2 regions of the Janthinobacterium sp. UMAB-60 genome follow, and region 1 is predicted to be linked to the other one. Evidence: predicted binding sites of a transcription regulator. Region 1 holds the regulator's gene; the other holds the start of a gene.
What was found. Region 1 encodes LexA, which represses DNA repair genes until DNA is damaged. Its sites were predicted from a motif close to ACTGTATNNNNATACAGT; they were not measured.
Positions count from the first base shown of each region.

Region 2: K0F86_RS25190 (error-prone DNA polymerase) is a predicted target of LexA. The motif match lies at 1,771-1,788, and genes of this name have one in related genera.

Region 1 covers NZ_LT607484.1:347,491-358,470, forward strand. The annotation lists gene K0F86_RS07450 (replicative DNA helicase) at 1-377, opposite strand, end outside; gene rplI (50S ribosomal protein L9) at 513-968, opposite strand; gene rpsR (30S ribosomal protein S18) at 996-1,286, opposite strand; gene priB (primosomal replication protein N) at 1,312-1,611, opposite strand; gene rpsF (30S ribosomal protein S6) at 1,632-2,021, opposite strand; gene lexA (transcriptional repressor LexA) at 2,298-2,933, shown strand; gene K0F86_RS07480 (cystathionine gamma-synthase family protein) at 3,000-4,241, opposite strand; gene purF (amidophosphoribosyltransferase) at 4,390-5,913, opposite strand; gene K0F86_RS07490 (CvpA family protein) at 5,952-6,440, opposite strand; gene K0F86_RS07495 (SPOR domain-containing protein) at 6,461-7,483, opposite strand; gene folC (bifunctional tetrahydrofolate synthase/dihydrofolate synthase) at 7,508-8,806, opposite strand; gene accD (acetyl-CoA carboxylase, carboxyltransferase subunit beta) at 8,942-9,814, opposite strand; gene trpA (tryptophan synthase subunit alpha) at 10,010-10,807, opposite strand; gene trpB (tryptophan synthase subunit beta) at 10,894-10,980, opposite strand, start outside.
Region 2 covers NZ_LT607503.1:48,436-59,415, forward strand. The annotation lists gene K0F86_RS25190 (error-prone DNA polymerase) at 1-1,757, opposite strand, end outside; gene K0F86_RS25195 (transcriptional regulator) at 1,923-2,273, opposite strand; gene K0F86_RS25200 (DUF6516 family protein) at 2,270-2,635, opposite strand; gene K0F86_RS25205 (PhzF family phenazine biosynthesis protein) at 2,778-3,563, shown strand; gene K0F86_RS25210 (TonB-dependent receptor plug domain-containing protein) at 3,687-6,131, shown strand; gene K0F86_RS25215 (GNAT family N-acetyltransferase) at 6,205-6,594, opposite strand; gene K0F86_RS25220 (OsmC domain/YcaO domain-containing protein) at 6,757-8,955, shown strand; gene coaD (pantetheine-phosphate adenylyltransferase) at 9,012-10,160, opposite strand; gene K0F86_RS25230 (ATP-binding protein) at 10,256-10,980, opposite strand, start outside.

The sequences.
Region 1 (10,980 bases):
ACGGTGATGAGTTTGCGCAGCACGCCGCGGTCGCGCACGATCTCGGCATAACGCCGGATGTTCGCGGCCGATGGCGTGTTTTGCGCCATGGCGTTCAGGTAAGCGAGTCCGCCCACATCATCGGCCTTGCCGAGCTGGGTCAGGGTTTCAAAAACAGTAATGACATCGGCGGGCCTGGAGCCGTTAATCATCTTGACGATTTGCTCGAAGATGATGCGATGGTCATAGCGATAGAAATCCTCCGCATGCATGAAGTCGGCGATGCGGTCATACGCTGCATTGTCGCGCAACAGACCACCGATAACGGATTGTTCTGCTTCGATCGAATGCGGCGGAATACGGAGGGAATCCAGTTGCGGATCAGAGGGGGCGTTCATGGCGCGAATTATACCCGCTTCGGCGTGCTGGCAAAAATAAAGGGCTGAAATTGAGCGAAAAAAAGGCCACAAAAAAGCCGGGCGAACCCGGCTTTTCATAGTGCGGCAATGCTTGCGGGCCAGGCCCGCAGACGATTACGCGTTCGCGTCTGGTACGACAGCGATAACAACTTCCACAACCACGTCGGTGTGCAGAGCAACCGAAACGTTGTGCTCGCCAACGATCTTCAGCGGGCCGGTAGGCATGCGGATTTGTGCTTTTTCAACAGCAAAACCTTGCTTGGTCAGCGCTTCAGCGATGTCGAAGTTGGTGACGGAACCGAACAGACGGCCATCAACACCAGCTTTTTGAGCAACTTGAACGGTCAGGCCGCTCAGTTTTTCGCCCTGGGCTTGCGATGCGGCCAGTTTGGCGGCAGCAGCTTTTTCCAGTTCGGCGCGCTTGACTTCGAATTCAGCCACAGCGGTTGCCGTGGCACGACGTGCCAGGCGTTGCGGGATCAGGAAGTTACGTGCGTAACCGTCTTTGACTTTGACGACTTCGCCGAGGTTACCGACGTTAACAACTTTTTCTAACAGAATGATTTGCATAGTTCTTCTCCAGGAATATCTGACCGATTAAGCGTGGTGCAGATCGGTGTATGGCAGCAGCGCGAGGAAGCGAGCGCGCTTGATTGCGGTGTCGACTTGGCGCTGGTAGTGCGCTTTGGTACCGGTCAGGCGTGCTGGCATGATCTTGCCGTTTTCCTGGACGAAGTCTTTCAGCGTGTCGACGTCTTTGTAGTCGACTTGCTCAACGTGAGCTGCAGTGAAGCGGCAGAACTTCTTGCGTTTGAACAAAGGGTTTTGCTGTTTGCGTTTTTCTTTAAGCTTGAGCTTATTTTTGTCGAACTTTTTACCGAATGCCATGTCAGGCTCCTGTATCTAAAATGCGCTAGTCAGAATTGACTGCACTAAAATCAATGATGTGAAACACCAAACTCTTGCTGTTGCGGCTCTTCCTGGCCAGGAAACCCGTGAACTGATACACCCCACCCAAGCTTGCCTGGCTGAACCGGCCTGAGATTTCGCCAGCGGCTAGCGCGGCAACATCAAACTCGGTCAAACGGGCAATCCCTGCTTCCATCTGCTGCGAACTGTGTTGCAATACTGCATTCACAATCGGCAGCCCTGCCGGGGTATAGCGCAATATTTCGCGCTCGGCAATGATGGCGGTAACTTGTAGCTGGTTCAGCGCACGATCCTGGTCAAGAATTAAGCTGCGGCTGCGACTGGAGCGGCTGCTGGTGCTTCGGTGCGGTGGCTTTTGGCCGCGTCTTCGCGTTGTACCGATTTCATCATCGGCGAAGGAGCTGTTTCAGCTTTCTTCATTTTAACGGTCAGGTGACGCAACACGGCATCATTGAATTTGAATGCTGTTTCCAACTCGACCAGGGTCTCGTTGTCGCATTCGATGTTCAGGCAGATGTAGTGTGCTTTAGGCAGCTTTTGGATCGAGTAAGCCATTTGACGGCGGCCCCAATCTTCCACGCGGTGAACCGAACCGCCGCGGGTGGTTACGCTGGCTTTGTAGCGTTCGATCATCGCGGGCACTTGCTCGCTTTGGTCCGGATGGACGATAAAGACTATTTCATAATGACGCATGCAAACTCCTTCAGGTCGGATTGATAATCGCCCACCCCGGCGTCAAGACGGGTGTGGGAAGGTCAGCCGAAGATTATAACCGCCTTTTGCAAACGTTTCAATCATTCCTTCAACAAGCGGCCCGCGCACGGGGCAGGTCAGGCGTTTTTTCCTGCCCATTCCGGTATTTCGCACGAAATTCGCGCAAATGACGGAAATCCCCTTGCATAGTGGGCGATACTGTACAAAAATACAGACTGTTCATATAGACAGCATTTTAGTATGCACCCACCGCTCATGATCAAGCTGACAGCACGACAAGAACAAATCCTGAACCTGATCAAGGACGCGATTGAAAACACGGGTTTTCCTCCCACCCGTGCCGAAATCGCCAATGAACTGGGTTTCAAATCGGCCAATGCGGCCGAAGAGCATTTGCAGGCCCTGGCCCGCAAGGGCGCGATCGAGATTTCGCCCGGTACCTCGCGCGGCATCCGCCTGATCGGCGCGGCGGCCGAAGCGCAGGCATCGAAAGTGCCGGCGGCACTGCTGATGTCGCTGCCCCTGATCGGCCGGGTGGCGGCAGGCTCGCCCATCCTGGCACAGGAAAACCTGGAGGCAAGCTACAACGTCGACCCGGCCCTGTTCTCGGCCAAGCCCGACTTCCTGCTGAAGGTGCGCGGCTGGTCCATGCGCGACGCCGGCATCATGGATGGCGACTTATTGGCCGTGAAGAAGGTCGACAGCGCCAAGAACGGCCAGATCGTCGTCGCCCGCATCGGCGACGAAGTCACCGTCAAGCGCTACAAGAAGACGGGTTCCGTCATCGAACTGCTGCCGGAAAACCCCGACTTCAAGGTCATCACCGTGTCGCCGGAAGATGAGTTTGCTCTGGAAGGTTTAGCGGTAGGCTTGATGCGCAGCTGGCATTAAACCACCGCAGGTAAAAAGGGCCGCAACAGCATGACTGTTGCGGCCCTTTTTTATTGCCCTGGCGTTTTATGCCTCCAGCGCGTTGCTAAAATCCTCGAGCAAATCAACCTCGTCCTCGATACCAACCGACACGCGGATCAGTGACTCGGCAATGCCCATGCTGGCACGGCGCTCGGCACCCATCTCATAAAAGATCGTGTGGGCGACAGGAATGACCAGGGTGCGCGTATCACCGAGGTTGCTCGCTGGAATAGCAAGATTGAGGCGATTGAGGAAATCGAAGCAATCGATGCCCTCTTTTAATTCAAAGCTGAACAGCGAGCCATAGCTGCGGAACAAGTCCGTCGCCAGCGCGTGCTGCGGGTGCGAGGGCAAGCCCGGGTAATGCACGGCCGCGACGCGCGGGTCGGCGGCAAGCATGCTGGCCAGCGCCAGGGCGTTCGAGCAGGTACGGTCCATGCGCAAGGCCATGGTTTCCGCGCCGACGGCGATATGGTGCGCCGCTTCCGGCCCCAGCGATGCGCCGAAATCGCGCAAGGCCTTGGCGCGGATTTGCGCGATGCCCCACTGGGCTGGCGCCGCTTTTTTATAATTGTCGAAAATGTTCGGGTAGCGCGTCCAGTCGAACACGCCCGTGTCCGTCAAGCTGCCCCCCAGCGCATTGCCGTGGCCGCCGATGGATTTCGTCAGCGCATTGACCACCAGCCCCGCGCCCACCGCTTTCGGGCGGAACAGGTAAGGCGTCGTCATGGTGTTGTCGACGATGTACAGGATGCCCTTCTCGCGGCACAAGTCACCGATCTTTTTCAGGTCGGCGATCTGCGTGCGCGGATTGGCGATGGTCTCAACAAACACGATGCGCGTGGCCGGCGTGATGGCGGCCGCCACATTGGCCACCTCGGTGGCGTCGACGAAGGAGACGGCGATGCCCTGCCCCGTCACCGTTTGCCACAGGCTGTTGGTGTTGCCAAACAAAAAGGCCGACGACACGACATGGTCGCCCGCGCGCAGCAGCGACTGCACCACGGCGCCGATGGCGCCCATGCCGGTGGCGAAGCACAGGGTCGCCACGCCGTCTTCCATCTGGTTGACCTTGTCTTCCAGCGCGGACACGGTGGGATTGCCCTGGCGGCCATAGCGAAAGCCCGGCTCCTTGCCCTGGAACACGGAAGCGAGCTGGCGTGCGTCGCTGTAGCCGAACGCGACGGAGGTGTGCACAGGCTTGTGCAGCGAGCCATGCTCGATACCCTTGCGGCGGTCGTTATGCAGGATGGTGGTGGTAAAGCCGTAGTTTTTTTTGGTGGTCATGGTGGAAGTTCCGGATATTCGATTTGCCGCTTAACCCCAAGGCAAATGCTGGGGTCAGTCCCTGCGGGATCGGAATGCGCACCACTGGCGCGCATTCCCCTGAAGGTCTGACCCCGAAAAAAAGCCCGGCATCGGCCGGGCAGGTTACTTATGCTTCTGTCGTCGCCAGGTTCAGGTTCAGCTGGGAACGTGGCGTATCTTCGGGCGCTGCCGCCTTCGGATGGTGGCGCGCATATTCCAGGCGGTCCAGATATTCCTGCGACACGTCGCCCGTCACGTACACGCCATCGAAGCACGACGCCTCGAAATTGACCAGGGCAGGATTGACGTCGGCGATCGCCTGCTTCAACGCGCCGATATCCTGGTACACCAGATAGTCGGCCGTGATTTCACGGCACACTTCTTCCGTCGTGCGGCCATAGGCGATCAGCTCATCGCGCGTCGGCATGTCGATGCCGTACACGTTCGGGTAAATCACCGGTGGCGCGGCCGAGGCGAAGATGACTTTCGTCGCGCCCGCTTCGCGTGCCATCTGCACGATTTCACGGCTGGTCGTGCCGCGCACGATGGAATCGTCGACCAGCAACACCACTTTATCCTTGAATTCGGACGGAATCGCGTTGAGCTTCTGGCGCACGGATTTCTTGCGCGCCGCCTGGCCCGGCATGATGAAGGTGCGGCCGATGTAGCGGTTCTTGATGAAGCCTTCGCGGTATTCCAGGTTCAGCGCCAGTGCCAGCTGGATGGCGGCAGGACGCGAGGAATCGGGAATCGGCATGACCACGTCGATATGCACGTCCGGCAATTCGGCACGGATCTTTTCAGCCAGGTATTCGCCCATTTTCAGGCGCGTGGCGTACACGGAGGCGCCGTCGATGACGGAGTCGGGACGGGCCAGGTAGACGAATTCGAACACGCACGGATTCAGGCTGGCGTTGTCGGCGCACTGGGCGCTGTGCAATTTCTTGTCGGCATCGATGAAGACGGCTTCGCCGGGACCGATGTCGCGCACGAAGCGGAAGCCCATGCCTTCCAGGGCCACGGATTCGGAGGCGATCAGGTATTCGGGGCCTTGCTCCGTTTCATTGATGCCCAGGCACAACGGACGGATGCCGTGCGGGTCGCGGAAGGCCAGCAAGCCCACGCCGGCGATTTGCGCCACGGCGGCGTAGCCGCCCTTGACGCGGCGATTCAGCACGGTGATGGCCTTGAAGATGGCTTCCGGGTCCAGATTCAGGCCCGTCGTCGCTTCCTGGATTTCATGCGCCAGCACATTGAGCAGCACTTCCGAATCGGAATCGGTATTGATGTGGCGGCGGTCATTTTTGAACATTTCCTGCTTCAACTGTTCCCAGTTGGTCAGGTTGCCATTGTGCGCCAGGGTAATGCCGAACGGCGCATTCACATAAAACGGTTGTGCTTCCTCTTCGCTCGACGAACCGGCCGTCGGATAGCGGCAATGGCCGATGCCCGTCGTGCCTTGCAGCGAACGCATGTTGCGCGTACGGAAGACGTCACGCACGAGGCCATTGGCTTTGTGCATGGAAAACATACTGCTGTGATTGGTCGCAATCCCTGCCGCGTCCTGACCGCGATGTTGCAAGAGCAACAATGCATCATAGAGCAATTGATTGACAGGTTGATGGGAAACGACGCCGACGATGCCACACATGGTGTGCTCCTAAACTGTGCTACTGATTTTAAAAAAATTCAAAATTTCACATGCTGCGCGTAAGCGGCAGGCAGATAAGGCTTGATGGCGCGCGCGCCCTGCTCCGCGAACGGACTGAGCAGCGCGTTTTTCCAGAATGGCTGCTGCGGTATGGACGTCATGCCGCACAAGATGACGGCGGTCAGCACGATCACCAGCCCCCGCGCCACGCCGAACAGGCTGCCCAAGGTGCGGTCGGCCAGGCTCAGGCCCGTCACCTTGACCAGTGCGTCGACCGTCATGGACAGCAATCCCATCAAAATGCGCACGCCGATGAACAGCACCACGAAGGCCAGCAACAGGCGGACGGCTTCGCCCGGCACGGCTTCCGGCAGGAATTTCGCCAGAGTGGCGCCATACGCGTTGGCGATGACGAAAGCCACGATCCAGCTGACCAATGACAGTATTTCCTTGACCAGGCCACGCATCATGCTGATCAGCACGGACGTCACCAGCACGAACAGCACCAGGTAATCGAAGATCGTCACGCCCGTTCAGCCTTGCAACATCAAGCCGGCACCAGGCTGCCGCCCAGGCCCAGCTTTTGCAGCTTGGCGCGGGTCTTTTCGGCGTCTTCGCGACTGCCGAACGGGCCCACGCGCACGCGGATGCGCTCGCCCGACGGGCTGGAGACTTTCTGCGTATAGGACTTGATGCCCGCTTCGCGCAGCTTGTCCTGCAATTCATCGACCTTGTCCTGCGTCGCCAGAGCCGCCACCTGCACCACGAACTTGCCGCTGCCGGCGTCGTGTGCCTTGTCTTGCGCTTTCTCTTGCGCTTTCTCTTGCGGCTTATCGAGTGGCTTGCCTTCCAGAATCGCCATGGCGCGCGCGGCATCGTCGGCCGATTGCGCCGGCTTGGCAGGCTTCGGTTCAGGCTTGGCTTCCGGTTTTACCTCATGCTTGGGTTCAGGCTTCGATTCCACCTTGACCTCGTGCTTCGGTTCCGGCTTGGCTTCATGTTTCGGCTCAGGCTTCGGCTCCACCTTGACAGGCTTGGGCTCAGGCTTGGGCTCGGGTTTCGGTTCCACATAGGCCGGCTTGACCGGCGCAGGCTGGACGGCGGCCAGCACGGGGGCCGGTGCCGCTGCTGGTGCCGGCGTGGGTTTGGCCGCAGGCGGCAGGGGCGCGTCGATGATTTCCTCGGACTGGTCCAGGCCATTGTGCGCTGCCGCCTGAGCGGGCACGGCCGGCACGGGCGCAGGCGCAGGCGCGGCGGCCTTTTCTTTCGACGGAATGTCGATGGCGATATCGTTGAATGGCGCTTTCGGCTCGGAATCGAGCAGCATCGGCAAGCCGACAGCCACACCCAGGGCCAGGGCGATGGCACCGACCAGGCGGCGGCGGGCGCGCTTTTTTTCAGGCAAGACCGGGTCCGGCGCTTCCTTGCCGCCACGGCGCGATCCGCCACCACCGGAGGTGTTGGCGGCGCGTTTGCGGGTCGGCGACTGTGCTTCGCCAGGGACATAAAAGCCGCTGTCTTCGCCAGAGGATTCTTGCTTGTTTTTAAACAGTTTCGAGAACAAGCCCATGCGTGATTTTCAGTCGAGTGCGTTTCAGTGAAGTGAGGATTTTCGGGCCTTCATCACGCCGGCGACGGTGAGGAAAGAACCAAAGACCACAATTCTATCATTCTCACCGGCCCGGCTCATTGCATTTGCAAAAGCTTGTGCCGGATCATCGAAAATAGACACAGTATGCTCGCTGCTGTCGGGCTTATCTTCGAGCATGATCTGCACCTTGGCGGCCAGCTCGGAAGCCGTGGCCGCGCGCGGCGACGGCAGGCCCGTCAGGCACCAGTGGTCGACGTGTTCGCTCATCGCCGCCAGCACGCCATCGATATCCTTGTCGTGCATGGAACCGAACACGGCATAGGTGTATGGGTGATAGCCCATATTGCCCAGGTTCTGGTTCAGCGCCGACGCCGCGTGCGGGTTGTGCGCCACGTCGAGGATCACGCTGGGGCGGCCAGGCAAGACCTGGAAGCGGCCCGGCAATTCCACCGTCACCAGACCCGTGCGCACTTCCTGCGCGCCCACGGGCAGTGTCAGCTTCAGCACTTCCAGCGCGGCCAGCACGGCCGTCGCATTGAGGATCTGGTTGGCACCGCGCAAGCTTGGATACGCAAGCGAATTGCGGCGCTGCTCGCGCCCGCCATAGTTCCACTGCTGCTTGTCACCCGAATAGTTGAAATCGCGGCCCATCAGCCACAGGTCGGCGCCGATGGCCTCGGCATGGTCGATCAGCGACTGCGGCGGCACGGGGTCGCTGCAGATGGCCGCCTTGCCCGGGCGGAAGATGCCGGCCTTTTCAAAGCCGATCGCTTCGCGCGTGTCGCCCAGGTAATCCGTATGGTCGATGTCGACGCTGGTGACGATGGCCACATCGGCGTCGATCACGTTGACGGCATCGAGACGCCCGCCCAGGCCCACTTCCAGGATGGCCACATCCAGCTTGGCCTGCGACAGCAGGTGCAGGATGGCCAGGGTGGTGAATTCGAAATATGTGAGCGGCGTGTCGCCGCGCACGGCTTCGACGGCATTGAAGCTGGCAACGAGCTGTTCGTCGCTGGCCATCTCGCCCAGCACGCGCGCGCGCTCGTTAAAATCGAGGAAGTGCGGCTTGATGTACAGCCCCACTTTGTAGCCGGCACGCAACAGCACGGATTCCAGCATGGCGCAGGTGGAACCCTTGCCATTCGTGCCCGCCACCATGATCACGGGGCAAGTAAACGCCAGTTGCATGCGCGCCTTGACGGCTTGCACGCGGTCCAAGCCCATGTTGATCTGGGTTTCCGAATGGCGGGTTTCCAGCATGGCGAGCCAGTCCGGCAAGGTGGTGGGGAGGTTTTGCATGGGAGACTTATTGAGGTAAGGATGCGCGAGGCAAAGAAACAGCTAACCCTAAACAACATCTGGGGTCGGACCCTCAGGGTCCGACCCCAGCGGCTCACGGGTTCGGGCAAATGGACATTACTCCATTCAATACAATTACGCCAAGACTTCCACAGCCTGGTTCTGCAACAAGGCCAGCAGACGGGCGATTTCTTCGCGCATCTTGCGGCGGTCGACGATCATGTCGACGGCGCCCTTGGTGACGAGGAACTCGGCGCGCTGGAAGCCTTCCGGCAGTTTTTCGCGCACGGTGTTTTCAATCACGCGCGGGCCGGCAAAGCCGATCAGCGCTTTCGGCTCGGCGATCACCACGTCGCCCATGAAGGCGAACGAGGCGGACACGCCACCCATGGTCGGGTCGGTAAGCACGCTGATGAATGGCAATTTCTTTTCCGACAGCTTGGTCAGCATGGCCGTGGTTTTCGCCATCTGCATCAGCGACAGCAAGCCTTCCTGCATGCGCGCGCCACCGGTGGCGGTGATGCAAATGAACGGCACTTTCTGTTCCAGCGCGATCTGCGCGCCGCGCACGAAGCGCTCGCCCACGACGGAGCCCATGGAGCCGCCCATGAATTCGAATTCGAAGCACGCCACGACCACTGGCAGGCTCATGATGGCGCCGCCCATGACGACCATCGCATCCGTCTCGCCCGTCGCTTCCATGGCGGACTTCAGGCGGTCCGGGTATTTCTTGCTATCCTTGAATTTCAAGGTATCGACAGGCAGGATTTCCTGGCCGATTTCATAGCGGCCACCCGCGTCGAGCAGGCTGTCGAGGCGTTCGCGCGCGCGGATGCGCATGTGGTGATCGCATTTCGGGCACACGTGCAAATTCGATTCCAGGTCCGTACGGTACAGCACGGCTTCGCACGACGGGCACTTGACCCACAGGCCTTCCGGCATGGTCTTGCGCGCGGCAGCATCAGAACGCTGTATGCGCGGTGGCAGCAGTTTTTCCAACCAACTCATATTTTCTCCTTGGGCCCTTGTAGGGTAGCGTCGGTGGACGCCCCCGGCAGACGGTCAACGGCGACGCCCCGCAGGGCGCCACCAAAAATTTTATCTATTGCACAATAACGGGCATTCAGTGGCCGAAGTGTAGCCGTTTATCGCCGGGCTGTCGAACTTTGCCGCCAACGCATCTTGCGTAAACGGCAAGCTTGCTCAGGCGTCCAGAGCGGCGCGGATGCCTGCCGTAAAGCTGCGCACGGCATCGACGGCACCACCTGCCGGCGCGTTTTCTATCTCCTGGATGATGCGGCTGCCGATCACGACGGCATCGGCCACCTTGGCAACGGCCTTGGCCGTTGCGCCATCGCGGATGCCGAAGCCCACGCCGATGGGTAATTTTACATGCTGGCGGATGGCCGCGAGACGTTCCGCCACCTGTTCCGTATCAATGTTACCGGCGCCCGTGACACCCTTGAGCGACACATAATAGCTGAAGCCGCCGCCAACCTTGGCCACTTGCGCGATGCGCTCTTCGGTCGAGGTGGGCGCCAGCAGGAAGATCAGGTCGAGGCCCGCTTCGCGCATGGCGGCAGCAAACTCCTCACACTCTTCCGGCGGATAGTCGACGACGATGGCGCCATCGGCGCCGGCCGCTTGCGCGGCGGCAATGAAGGCGGCGCTGCCGATGCGCTCGATGGGGTTGGCGTAACCCATCAGTACCACCGGCGTCGTCTGGTTTGTTTCGCGGAACTGGCGCACATAGCCGAACACGTCGTGAATGCCCACATTGAATGCCAGGGCACGCTCGCAGGCGCGCTGGATGACAGGGCCTTCGGCCATGGGGTCGGAAAACGGCACGCCCAGTTCCAGTATGTCGGCGCCGCCCTCGACGAGCGCGTGCATCAGGGGCACGGTGGCGTCAGGGCCAGGGTCGCCGGCGGTGATGAAGGTGACCAGGCCGGTCTTGTTGTCGGATTTTAATTGGGCGAAGGTGGTGGCGATACGGGACATGGGGAGCTTTCTTTATCGGTGGAGGATGTCGGATTACGCGCTTGCGCGCTAATCCGACCTACGCGTTATTGAGAATTGACAGTTGTTTAACTGAAATTCAATCCCATGCGCTCCGCCACGGTATGCATGTCCTTGTCGCCACGGCCCGACAGGTTGGCCAGCACGATCTGGTC
Region 2 (10,980 bases), on a different contig from region 1:
CACATCATGTCGTAGGTGGCGGGATCTTCGGCGGGAATATCCTGCAAACGAAATTCCTCGCCGCGCCGTCCACTCACCAGTTCCAGGGCGCGGCGCAAGGCCGACAACATGCCCAGCGCCAGCACGTCGACCTTCATCAAGCCCAGCTCTTCAAGATCGTTCTTGTCCCACTCGATGACGCTGCGCTCGGCCATGCTGGCGTTTTCAATCGGCACCAGGCGCGACAATTTCCCCTGCGCGATGACAAAGCCGCCCGGATGCTGCGACAGGTGGCGGGGAAAGCCCAGCAACTGCTGCGCCAGGCCGGCCCACTGCTGCGACAATGCCGCTTCCGGGTCGAGCCCGCATTCGGCCAGGCGGCTCAATAAGTCGTGCTTGCCGTCGAACCAGCGATGCGTCTTGGCCACTTTTTCCACGATGGCCAGGTCGATCCCCAGCGCCCGGCCGCTGTCGCGCAAGGCGCTCTTGGGCCGGTAGCTGATCACCACGGCCGCCAGCGCGGCCCGCTCGCGGCCGTATTTGCCGTAGATATATTGGATGACCTCTTCGCGCCGCTGGTGTTCGAAATCGACGTCGATGTCGGGCGGCTCGTTGCGCTCGCGCGACATGAAGCGCCCGACCAGACAATTGCCCCGTGCCGGGTCCACTTCCGTGATGTGCAGGCAATAACAGACGGCCGAATTGGCGGCCGAGCCCCTGCCCTGGCACAAGATGTTTTGCGAACGCGCAAAGCGCACGATGTCGTACACGGTCAGAAAGTACGCTTCATACGACAGCTCGGCGATCAGCTCCAGCTCCTGCTCGATCTGCTGCTGCACGTTGGCCGGAATACCCAGCGGAAAGCGCATGCGCGCGCCCGCATACGTTTCCTCGCGCAGATAGGTCGCCGGCGTGTGGCCGTGCGGCACCAGCTCGTCGGGATAGTCATAACGCAGGCTGTCGAGGGAAAATTTACACAGTTTGGCGATGCGCACGGTTTCCGCCAGCGCTTGCGGCGGATACACATTGGCCAGGCGCAAGCGCGCGCGCAGATGCTGCTCCGCATTTTGCGCCAGCGCATAGCCGCACTCGCCCACGGGTTTACCCACGCGTATCGCGCACAAGGTGTCGAGCAAGGGCTTGCGTGAACGCACGTGCATGCACACATGGCCGACGGCCACCACGGGCAAGCCCAGCGCCTGCCCCGCGTCCTGCACGGCACTGCGGTGCGCGTCGTCCTGTGCCCGCTGCAGCAGGCTCAGGCCGATCCAGCTGCGTTCGCTGCCAAAGGTGGACGCCATCCACTTTCCCTGCGCGCGCACGCTTTCCGGCTGGGCCGGATAGCTGGGCAGCAAGATCATCAGGCAGCCGGGCAGCCCCCGCAAATGGGCAAACTGCGCCGATGGCGCGCTGAAATCATCGGGCGTCAGCAGATAGCGCCCCTTGGCCGCCCGCGTGCGCGCCATGGTGATCAGTTCCGACAAGTTGCCGTAACCATCGATATCGCGCACCAGCGCCAGCAGGGACATGGCCGCGCCGCCGTCGGCCTGCGTCAAGTGAAAATGCGCGCCGATAATCAGGGGAAAGCCGGCCCGCTTGGCCACCGCATGGGCACGCACGACGCCGGCCAGCGAACACTCGTCGGTGATGGCCAGCGCCTTGTAACCGAGCTGGACAGAGCGCGCCACCAGCTCTTCCGCATGCGAGGCGCCATGCAGGAAGCTGAAATTACTCAGGCAATACAACTCAGCATACTCGGGTAAGACTGCGCCCCACATGATCTACCTCAATACTGTATATAAACACAGTATAATATACTCATCCTGAGTCAAGTAGCCGGTTCCAGTCGGATAGTGTTCATTTTGAAGGGCGCACGGAGCGTCTGCCGGCCAGCGCGGGGCTTTGGCCTGTCGCATGACGGACCACATTGATAGTCCGGCAAATCAATTAGCAACTATGCGAAACTCCGTCGCTGTGGCTACGGGGCGAACTTGATTTCGCTCCCGTTTCAATTCCACGATGCCGTAATTGGACATTGTTTTCAAGGTGCGTGACAGGTTGCTCGGTTTGCGGCCCGTTATCTCAGCCAATGCAGAAATGGATTCCGGTTGCGTTTCCAGAATCACGTGCAACAACGCCCGGTTTTCGTCGCTCAGGACTTCCGCCAGCGATTTGATCGAAGTGAACCAGACCTTGGGCTCATCCGCCTTCGGTTTATATATGCCGCGAGCGATGGCGAGCACGCGTTCGCGGATTTTCTCTTGCGGCATGATGCCAATAAAAATCGGTTTCATTGCTTTTTTACCTCCAGCAAAACGCGGTCCACGTCAGCAAAGAAATCATTGATGAGATGCTGTGCATCCTTGAATTCGTATGGCACTCCCTGATCTGACGGATGCCGGTGTTTATGGTCGTATGCCACGATACGTCCCGCATATTTGAATTTCTTTGGCGGCTTTACCATGTGCGCATTGTCGTAACCGAGGATGCGTTTGCCATACGGTTCGTGCAGCGTCAGCGAGTAGCGTATGCCGTGAGGAATCTCATCCGACACTTCCGTCCGCCTGGCTTCTATCTTGATCCAATAACCGCCATCCTGGTCGAGGATGGAGCCATCCAGGTCCAGCAATGTATCAATGGCAGGATCGATCCGCATGCGGGAAGTATATCATCTGTTGATATGTCATTTCCACGAAAGCGTCAATAGGCGGAGCCTTTGACTCCATTCGGCCAAGACATCGAGAAGCTTTGCACCTATTTTCGTTTATGCTGGTGTTTTACCTTTTGCATCGACCGCCATGATCGTCCACTTATTAAAATGTTTCGGCGCCGCCCCCGGTGGCGGCAATGCGGCGCTGGTCGTGGAAAACGACGACAACGGCGAAACGGCGCGCCAGACCTTCGCCCGCGAGCGGCAAGTGAGCGCCTGCGTCTTCATCGACCGGCAAGCGGACGGCAGCGTCGTGCTCGACTATTTTTATCCGCACACGCGCAGCCCCCTGTGCCTGCACGCCACCCTGGCGGCCGCGCATGTGCTGCTGACAGCGCCCGGCGACCCGGTAACCTTGACGGTGACGACGGCCATGCGCGGACAAGCCTTGCAGCTGGTGCGCCGCGCAACCGGTCTGTTCATCGGCCTGGCGCCGCAGCCGGCGCCTGCCGTCATGCTGGAAAAATATGTGCCGTCGGAACTCATGGGCCAGCACATGCACTTGCTGTCGCCGCCCGTCATCGCCTCCGTCGGCAGCCCGAAGCTGCTGCTGGAAGTGGCCGACCGCACCACCCTGCGCGCGCTGCGGCCGAACCTGGAACTGATCGCCGACTGGAGCGCCTTGCATCAGGTCAACGGCTGCTATGCATATTGCCGCACGGGCGAGAGCGAATACGAGGGGCGCAACTTCAACCACCGCGACCCGGCCCTGGAAGACAGCGCCACGGGCGTGGCGGCGGGCGCCCTGTCAGCGCATCTGCAACAGTCGCTGCGCCTGCATCAGGGCCACGTGACGCAGCAGCCGTGTCTGATCGAGGTGCAATACAGCGCGCAGGCAATCTGGGTGGGCGGCATGGTGCAACGCAGCACCTGAATAGGGCATCGCGCACCAGTACAAGGCAAGCCGGGCAACGGCCAAAAGATAATCAACCAGGAAACAACAGTTACAACAAATTTGTAATAACAAAACAAAGTATCGCTGGTGAATGCTGAAATGATGGCACTAAAATCAAGTCACAATACCACTTGGAGATACTGCGTGCCGACTCTCACCACCTTGCGTAAAGCAGTCCTCATCAGCCTGTACGGCAGCGCCGCCCTGGCCGCCTTCAGTCCCGCTGCCATGGCCCAGACCACGGAAGCGGGCGTCACGGACGGTCCCGTGCAAACGGTCAGCGTGGTCGGCTCGCGCCGCGTCACCAGTTCCGCCACCGACACCATGGTGCCGGTCGATATCATCCCGATTTCCAGAGTCGCCGAGCAAGGCGGTCAGTTTGACCTGGCGCAATCGCTGCAATACATCTCGCCCTCGTTCAACTCCACGCGCCAGACGGGCGCCGACGGGGCCGACCTCGTCGATTCAGCCGCCTTGCGCGGTCTCGGTTCCGACCAGACCCTGGTGCTGGTCAATGGCAAGCGGCGCCACACGACGGCCCTCGTCAACCTGTTCGGCGCGCGCAACCGCGGCAACACGGGCACGGACATGAATGCGATTCCTTTGCTGGCGATCAAGAACGTGCAAGTGCTGCGCGATGGCGCCGCCGCCCAGTACGGCTCGGACGCCATTGCCGGCGTGATCGACATCGAACTGAAGAAAAGCCTGGGCTGCGAAGCGGTGGCCGGCTACAGCCAGTATTCCGCAGGCGACGGCAAGAATTACATGACCTCCGCGTATTGCGGCATCGCGCTGGGCGACAAGGGCACGCTGGCCATCACGGGCGAATACCTGGACCGGGGCCGCTCGAACCGGGCCGACGCGGACAGCATGCGCATCATCGGCGACACCAAGGCCAAGAACAAGACCCTGTACGTGAATGGCGACTACGCCACCAGCGGCACGGGCAAGCTGTACTTCACGGCCGGCGCGCAAACGCGCGATGCGTCGAGCGCCGCGTTTGGCCGGGGCGGCATCGGCAGCGACGACATTCCGTCGCGCAATTCAGCCGCCATGTATCCGAATGGTTTCGTACCCTTCATTAACGGCAAGATCGACGACCAGTACGCCACCATCGGCCACCGCAGCCAGATCGGCGAATGGCATGCTGACTTTTCGCAAACTTATGGCTACAACAAGATGCGCTACGACATCAGCCATACCCTGAATGCCTCGATCGCCAACCTCGACTTGATGAACGGCGGCAAGGGCGTCAGCGCCAGCAGCTACGATGCGGGCGGCTTCTCTTTCCAGCAGCTGACCAGCAACGCCGATTTCAGCCGCTTTTACGACACGGTAATGAGCGGCATGAACGTGGCCTTCGGCGCCGAATATCGCAGCGAGGAATACAAGATCATGGCCGGCGAACCGGGCTCCTACATCGACGCCGACGGCGTGGGCATGGGCGGCAATGCGGGCAGCCAGGGCTTTCCCGGCTTCCAGCCCGGCGACGTCACCAAGGCCAAACGCCACAGCATCGCCGCGTATGGCGACGTGGAGCTGGACTGGACGGAGCGCCTGAAAACCCAGGCCGCGCTGCGCTATGAAAAATTCAGCGATTTCGGCTCCACCGTGACGGGCAAGCTGGCCGCCAGCTATAAAGTGGCGCCCAACGTGCTGCTGCGCGGCTCGGCCAGCACGGGCTTCCGCGCACCGTCGTTGCAGCAAGTGTATTTCTCGTCCACCTTCACCGACTTCATTGGCGGCGTGCCCACCGACGTGGTGCTGGCGCCGAACGGCGGCGCCGTCGCCAACGCGGCCGGCATTCCCAAGCTGAAAGAGGAAAAATCCACCAGCTTCACGTTCGGCACCACCTGGACGCCGACGCAAGCCATTTCCGTGACGGCCGACTTGTACAACATCAAGATCAAGGACCGCATCGTGCTGTCGGGCCGCTTCAATGCCGACAATTACCCGGACCTGGCCGCGCGCCTGGCCCTGCTGGGCGTGGGCGAAGCGCAATTCTTCGTCAACTCCATCGACACGCGCACGCGCGGGCTGGACCTGACGGCTTCGCACAAGGGCGAGCTGGCCGGCAACCGCCTGAACACCTTCCTGGCCTTGAATTTGAGCAAAACGGAAGTGACGAAAGTCAAGACGCCTGACTCGCTGAAAGGCTATGAAGACGTGCTGCTGTCCGAGCGCGAACGCCTGTTCATCGAACAGGGCGGCCCGCGCGCGAAAGCCACCCTGGGCTTCGACTACATCACGGGCAAGCTGGAATCGGACCTGCGCATCATTTATTTCGGCCCGCAAACCCTGGGCACCTTCAGCGGCACGGCCGCCGGCGTGCCCAACGCCCACTACGCGGCCAAGACCTCGGCCGACCTGAGCTTTACCTACAGCATCAACAAAAATACCAAGCTGACCTTTGGCGGCAACAACATCTTCAACGTCAAGCCGACCACGCAAAACGCGGACGAAACGGACAACGGCTTCAAGTACGACAGCGTGCAGTTCGGCCTGAACGGCGCTTCGTATTTCGGACGGCTGTGGGTGAAATTCTGATCGCGCTATGCACATAAAAACAGCGGCTGCGCCAGTACGGGCAGCCGCTGTTTTTTTATGTCGGCATCACCATTCAGTGCTCATCGCCTGCATAGATCCACATGGGTTCTGTTTTCCCTGCGCGCACGAAGCCCATGGATTCGTAGAACGCGATGGCCTTGCCGTCCGCTGTCAGCATTTGCTGGTGAAACCCCGCGTATTTTTCCAGCATGGCAGCCATCATCCTCCTGCCCACGCCCTGGCCTTGCGCCAGTGGATCGACGAGCATATGCGGGAAGTAAACAACCAGATAGCCATCGGAAATGGCATTGCCGATGCCAATCAATTTGCCATCTGCGCGGGCCGTCACCAGGCTGTGGGAATTGCGCAGCGCGGCCATCAATTCTTTTGGTTTTTCTGCGGACGACCAGTGATTGGCCTTGTAGAGATCAATCACTTCTTGCTCAGCGATCACATCATTCATGGAAATTTGCATGGGCACGGCCTTCTTTCCTTCTTTGGTTGATAACGCTTATCTTCGCAATGGGATTGCTCAGCTAGCACGGCCGCAGTGAACAATCTTTGCCCTGCGGCAGAAAGCACGGATAATAGCGCCTAACTCATAAGCACAGTATTGGATTACCTCATGGAAATTAAAGTCAACTTTCTCGACAAGCTGCGTCTCGAAGCCAAGTTCGACGATTTTACCGTCATCGCCGACCAGCCCATCCGCTACAAAGGCGATGGCTCGGCGCCTGGCCCGTTCGATTATTTTTTGGCATCATCGGCACTCTGCGCGGCGTACTTCGTGAAGCTGTATTGCGATACGCGCAATATTTCCACCGAGAATATCCGCCTGTCGCAAAACAATATTGTCGATCCGGAAAACCGTTACCAGCAGATTTTCAAGATCCAGGTCGAGTTGCCGGCCGATATCTCGGCCAAGGATCGCCAGGGCATCCTGCGCTCGATCGACCGTTGCACGGTGAAAAAAGTGGTGCAAGCGGGGCCAGAATTCGTCATTGAAGAAGTCGCGAACCTGGACGCCGATGCGCAATCCTTGCTGATGCTCAATCCGGCCGGCGAAGCCAGCACCTATATCGTCGGCAAGGATTTGCCGCTGGAACAGACCATCGCCAATATGTCGGGCCTGCTGGCGGGCCTGGGCATCAAGATTGAAATCGCCTCGTGGCGCAACATCATTCCGAACGTGTGGTCGCTGCATATCCGCGATGCGCACTCGCCCATGTGCTTTACCAACGGCAAGGGCGCGACCAAGGAAAGCGCGCTGGCGTCGGCCCTGGGCGAGTATATCGAGCGCCTCAGCAACAACCATTTCTACGCCGGATCGTTCTGGGGCGAGGACATCGCCAACGCGCCATTCGTGCATTATCCGAACGAGCGCTGGTTCAAGCCGGGCCGCAAAGATGCGCTGCCGAAGGAAATCCTCGATGCGTACAGCCTGGAGATCTACAACCCCGATGGCGAGCTGCGCGGCTCGCACCTGATCGACACCAACTCCGGCAATGCGGAGCGCGGCATCTGCTCGCTGCCGTATGTGCGCCAGTCCGATGGCGAGGTCGTGTATTTCCCATCGAACCTGATCGAAAACCTGTACGTCAGCAATGGCATGAGCGCCGGCAATACCCTGGTCGAAGCGCAGGTGCAATGTCTGTCTGAAATTTTTGAGCGGGCCGTCAAGCGCGAAATCCTCGAAGGCGAAATCGCCCTGCCCGACGTGCCGCAGGACGTGCTGGCGAAATACCCGGGTATCCTGGCCGGCATCCGAGGTCTGGAAGAGCAAGGCTTTCCCGTGCTGGTCAAAGATGCGTCGCTGGGCGGCGTGTACCCGGTGATGTGCGTCACCCTGATGAACCCGCGCACGGGCGGCGTGTTTGCCTCGTTCGGCGCGCACCCGAGCCTGGAAGTGGCGCTCGAGCGCAGCCTGACGGAATTGCTGCAGGGCCGCAGCTTTGAAGGCTTGAACGACTTGCCGCAACCGACGTTTGCCAGCGAAGCCGTCACCGAGCCAAACAACTTCGTCGAGCACTTCATCGATTCCAGCGGCATCGTCTCGTGGCGCTTCTTCAGCGCCAAGGCCGATTACGATTTTGTCGAGTGGGATTTTTCCGGCCACGGCGAAAACTCGAATGCCGAGGAAGCGGCGACCCTGTTCGGCATCCTCGCCGAGATGGGCAAGGAAGTCTACACGGCCGAGTACGACCAGCTGGGCGCCACCGCCTGCCGCATTCTCGTGCCAGGCTATTCGGAAGTATATCCGGTCGAAGATTTAATCTGGGACAACACCAACAAGGCGCTGCTGTTCCGCGCCGACATCCTGAACCTGCATCAGCTCGACGATGCCAGCCTGGAAGACCTGCTCGAGCGCCTGGAAAACAGCGAGCTCGACGAGTACGGCGACATCGCCACCCTGATCGGCATCGAGTTTGACGAAAACACGGCGTGGGGCCAGCTGACGACGCTGGAATTGAAGCTGCTGATTCATCTCGCCTTGCAGCAATTCGAGGAAGCGAAAGAGCTGGTGGAAACCTTCCTGCAGTACAACGACAACACGCTCGAGCGCAAACTGTTCTATCAAGCCTTGAACGTGGTGCTGGAAGTGGAACTCGATGACGCGCTGGAACCGGACGACTACGTCGTCAATTTCCGCCGCATGTTTGGCGACGCCCGCATGGACGCGGTGCTCGGTTCGGTGGACGGCAGCGTGCGCTTCTTCGGCCTGACCCCGACCAGCATGCAACTGGAAGGCCTCGACCGGCACCAGCGCCTGATCGACAGCTTCAAGAAATTGCACGCGGCGCGCGCCAAGGTTGCCGCCCGCTAGGGCGGCAAGCCCGCTAGGGCGGCAAGCACGGGCTGCTGGCAAGCGGCTGACGAGAGTCAGCCGCGCGCCATCGCCGCGATCTCCTTCTGCATGTTTTCAATGGCCCGCGCGTTGTACTGGTCGGCGAAATACGCATCGCCAAACAGCTGGCCCGCCTGCGCCTTGCCGCATAAATGCTGCAGGGCCAGGCCCCGCTGCTCGTTGAAGCGCACGGGGTCCACGTGTGCGTATTCTCTTCCGATGGCTTGCGTGTAGGCTTGGTACACCTCTTCATCCTGGCCCAGGATGGCCAGGTCGGCGCTGAGCATGGCGTCCTTCAGCGCGTGGCTGATGCCGGGGCCCTGGAAATGGTCGGTGGCGCGTATCAATTGCGCCACATCGAGGTTGTCGCCCGCATCGAGGCCGCTGGCCAGCCACAGCTGGGCGCTTGCCTCTTCGCTCGAGTACAGGGCTTCGTCGTCGTGGCTGTAGACGGCGTCGTGGAACCAGAACGCCTTCTTGACCAGCGCGCTGTCGCGCTTCGGTGCAAAGGTATTGTCGGCCCACACGCGGATCTCGGACAGGCCGTGCACCAGGTGGTCGAGGTTGTGATAGTGACGGTCCGCGCCGCCATACGCCTGCGGCCCCGTCAGGTGCGCGAACCAGTGATCGGCCAGCGCGACGTCGGCCGCCGAAGCGGTGGCGTAATGCCACAGCGCTTCCCACTCCTTGCGCAGGCAGTCGAGTATCCACGCGTGGTAGGCGGGACCGGGGACGAATTTCTTCATGGTCCAGTTCCATCCCACCGGCCCTTCCAGCGCCTTGACGAAGCTGGAGCTGACGGAACCGAGGTCGCGCGGCGGCATGACGAAAATCGTCTTGGCGCCCTGCAGCACGTCCACATTGGTTTGCTGGATCAGGTTTTCATAGTCGAAATCGGCCGTCGTGCGGATGCCGCGGATCAGGTAGTCGCAGCCATGCTTTTTCGCCGCGCGCGCCGTGTAGTCGCCCTTGACGATGACCACCTGTACATTGTCCCAGCCGCACTCGCGCGCGCTCTGTTCGATGATGCGCTTGCGGTCTTCGGCCGGGAACTGCGGCTTCTTGGCGGGGTTTTGCGACAGGAACACGATCACCTCGTCGGCGAGCGAACGCGCTTCGCCGATCACCCACATGTGGCCATTGGTGATGGGGTCGAGGGTTCCTGAAAATCCGATTCTCTGCATGTGCGCTCCGTGGTCTGGTTCTGCTTGTTTCGCAGACAATATAGGGCCACGGCGCGCGCGTCAATGCAACAGGCCAAAGATGATGGTTAAAACACTCATTTCACGGCTTGCGGGAATTCCACGCGCACGCACAGGCCGCCCAGGCGTTCGGATTTGTCCAGCACCAGGCGCGCGCCATGGCGCTCGGCGATGGCCTTGATGATGGCCAGCCCCAGGCCGCTGCCGTTGGCATCCGTGCCGGGCACGCGGTAGAAGCGGCTGAAGACGCGTTCGCGCTCCTCGGGCGGGATGCCGGGGCCGTTGTCTTCCACCGATAACGTCACGCCGACGGGGCTGGCGCGCAGGTCGATATCGACCGTGCCGCCCTGCGGCGTGTACTTGATGGCGTTGTCGACCAGGTTGCGCAGCATGATGTTGAGCGCATCGGCCTGCCCCGCCACCTTGGCCGGGTCCATGTGGTGCAGGCCCAGGTCGATCTTGCGCGCCTGCGCGATGCCGGCCATGTCGCCCAGCGCCCGCTTGACGACGTCGTTCAAGTCCACCGCCTGCAGCTGGTCGCCGCTGGCGGCGCTCGCTTCCTGGCGCGCCAGCACCAGCAGCTGCTCGACCAGGCGCGTGGCCCGCTCGATGCCGGCGCTGACGCGGGAGATCGCCAGGCTGCGCTTTTCTTCCGATTCGGCCCGCTCCAGGCTCAAGACCTGCAGTTTCAGGGCCGCCAGCGGCGTGCGCAATTCATGCGCGGCGTCGGCGACGAAATGCTGCTGCGCGTCGAACGCCGTTTTGACGCGCCCGAACAGCAGGTTCAATTCATGCACCAGGG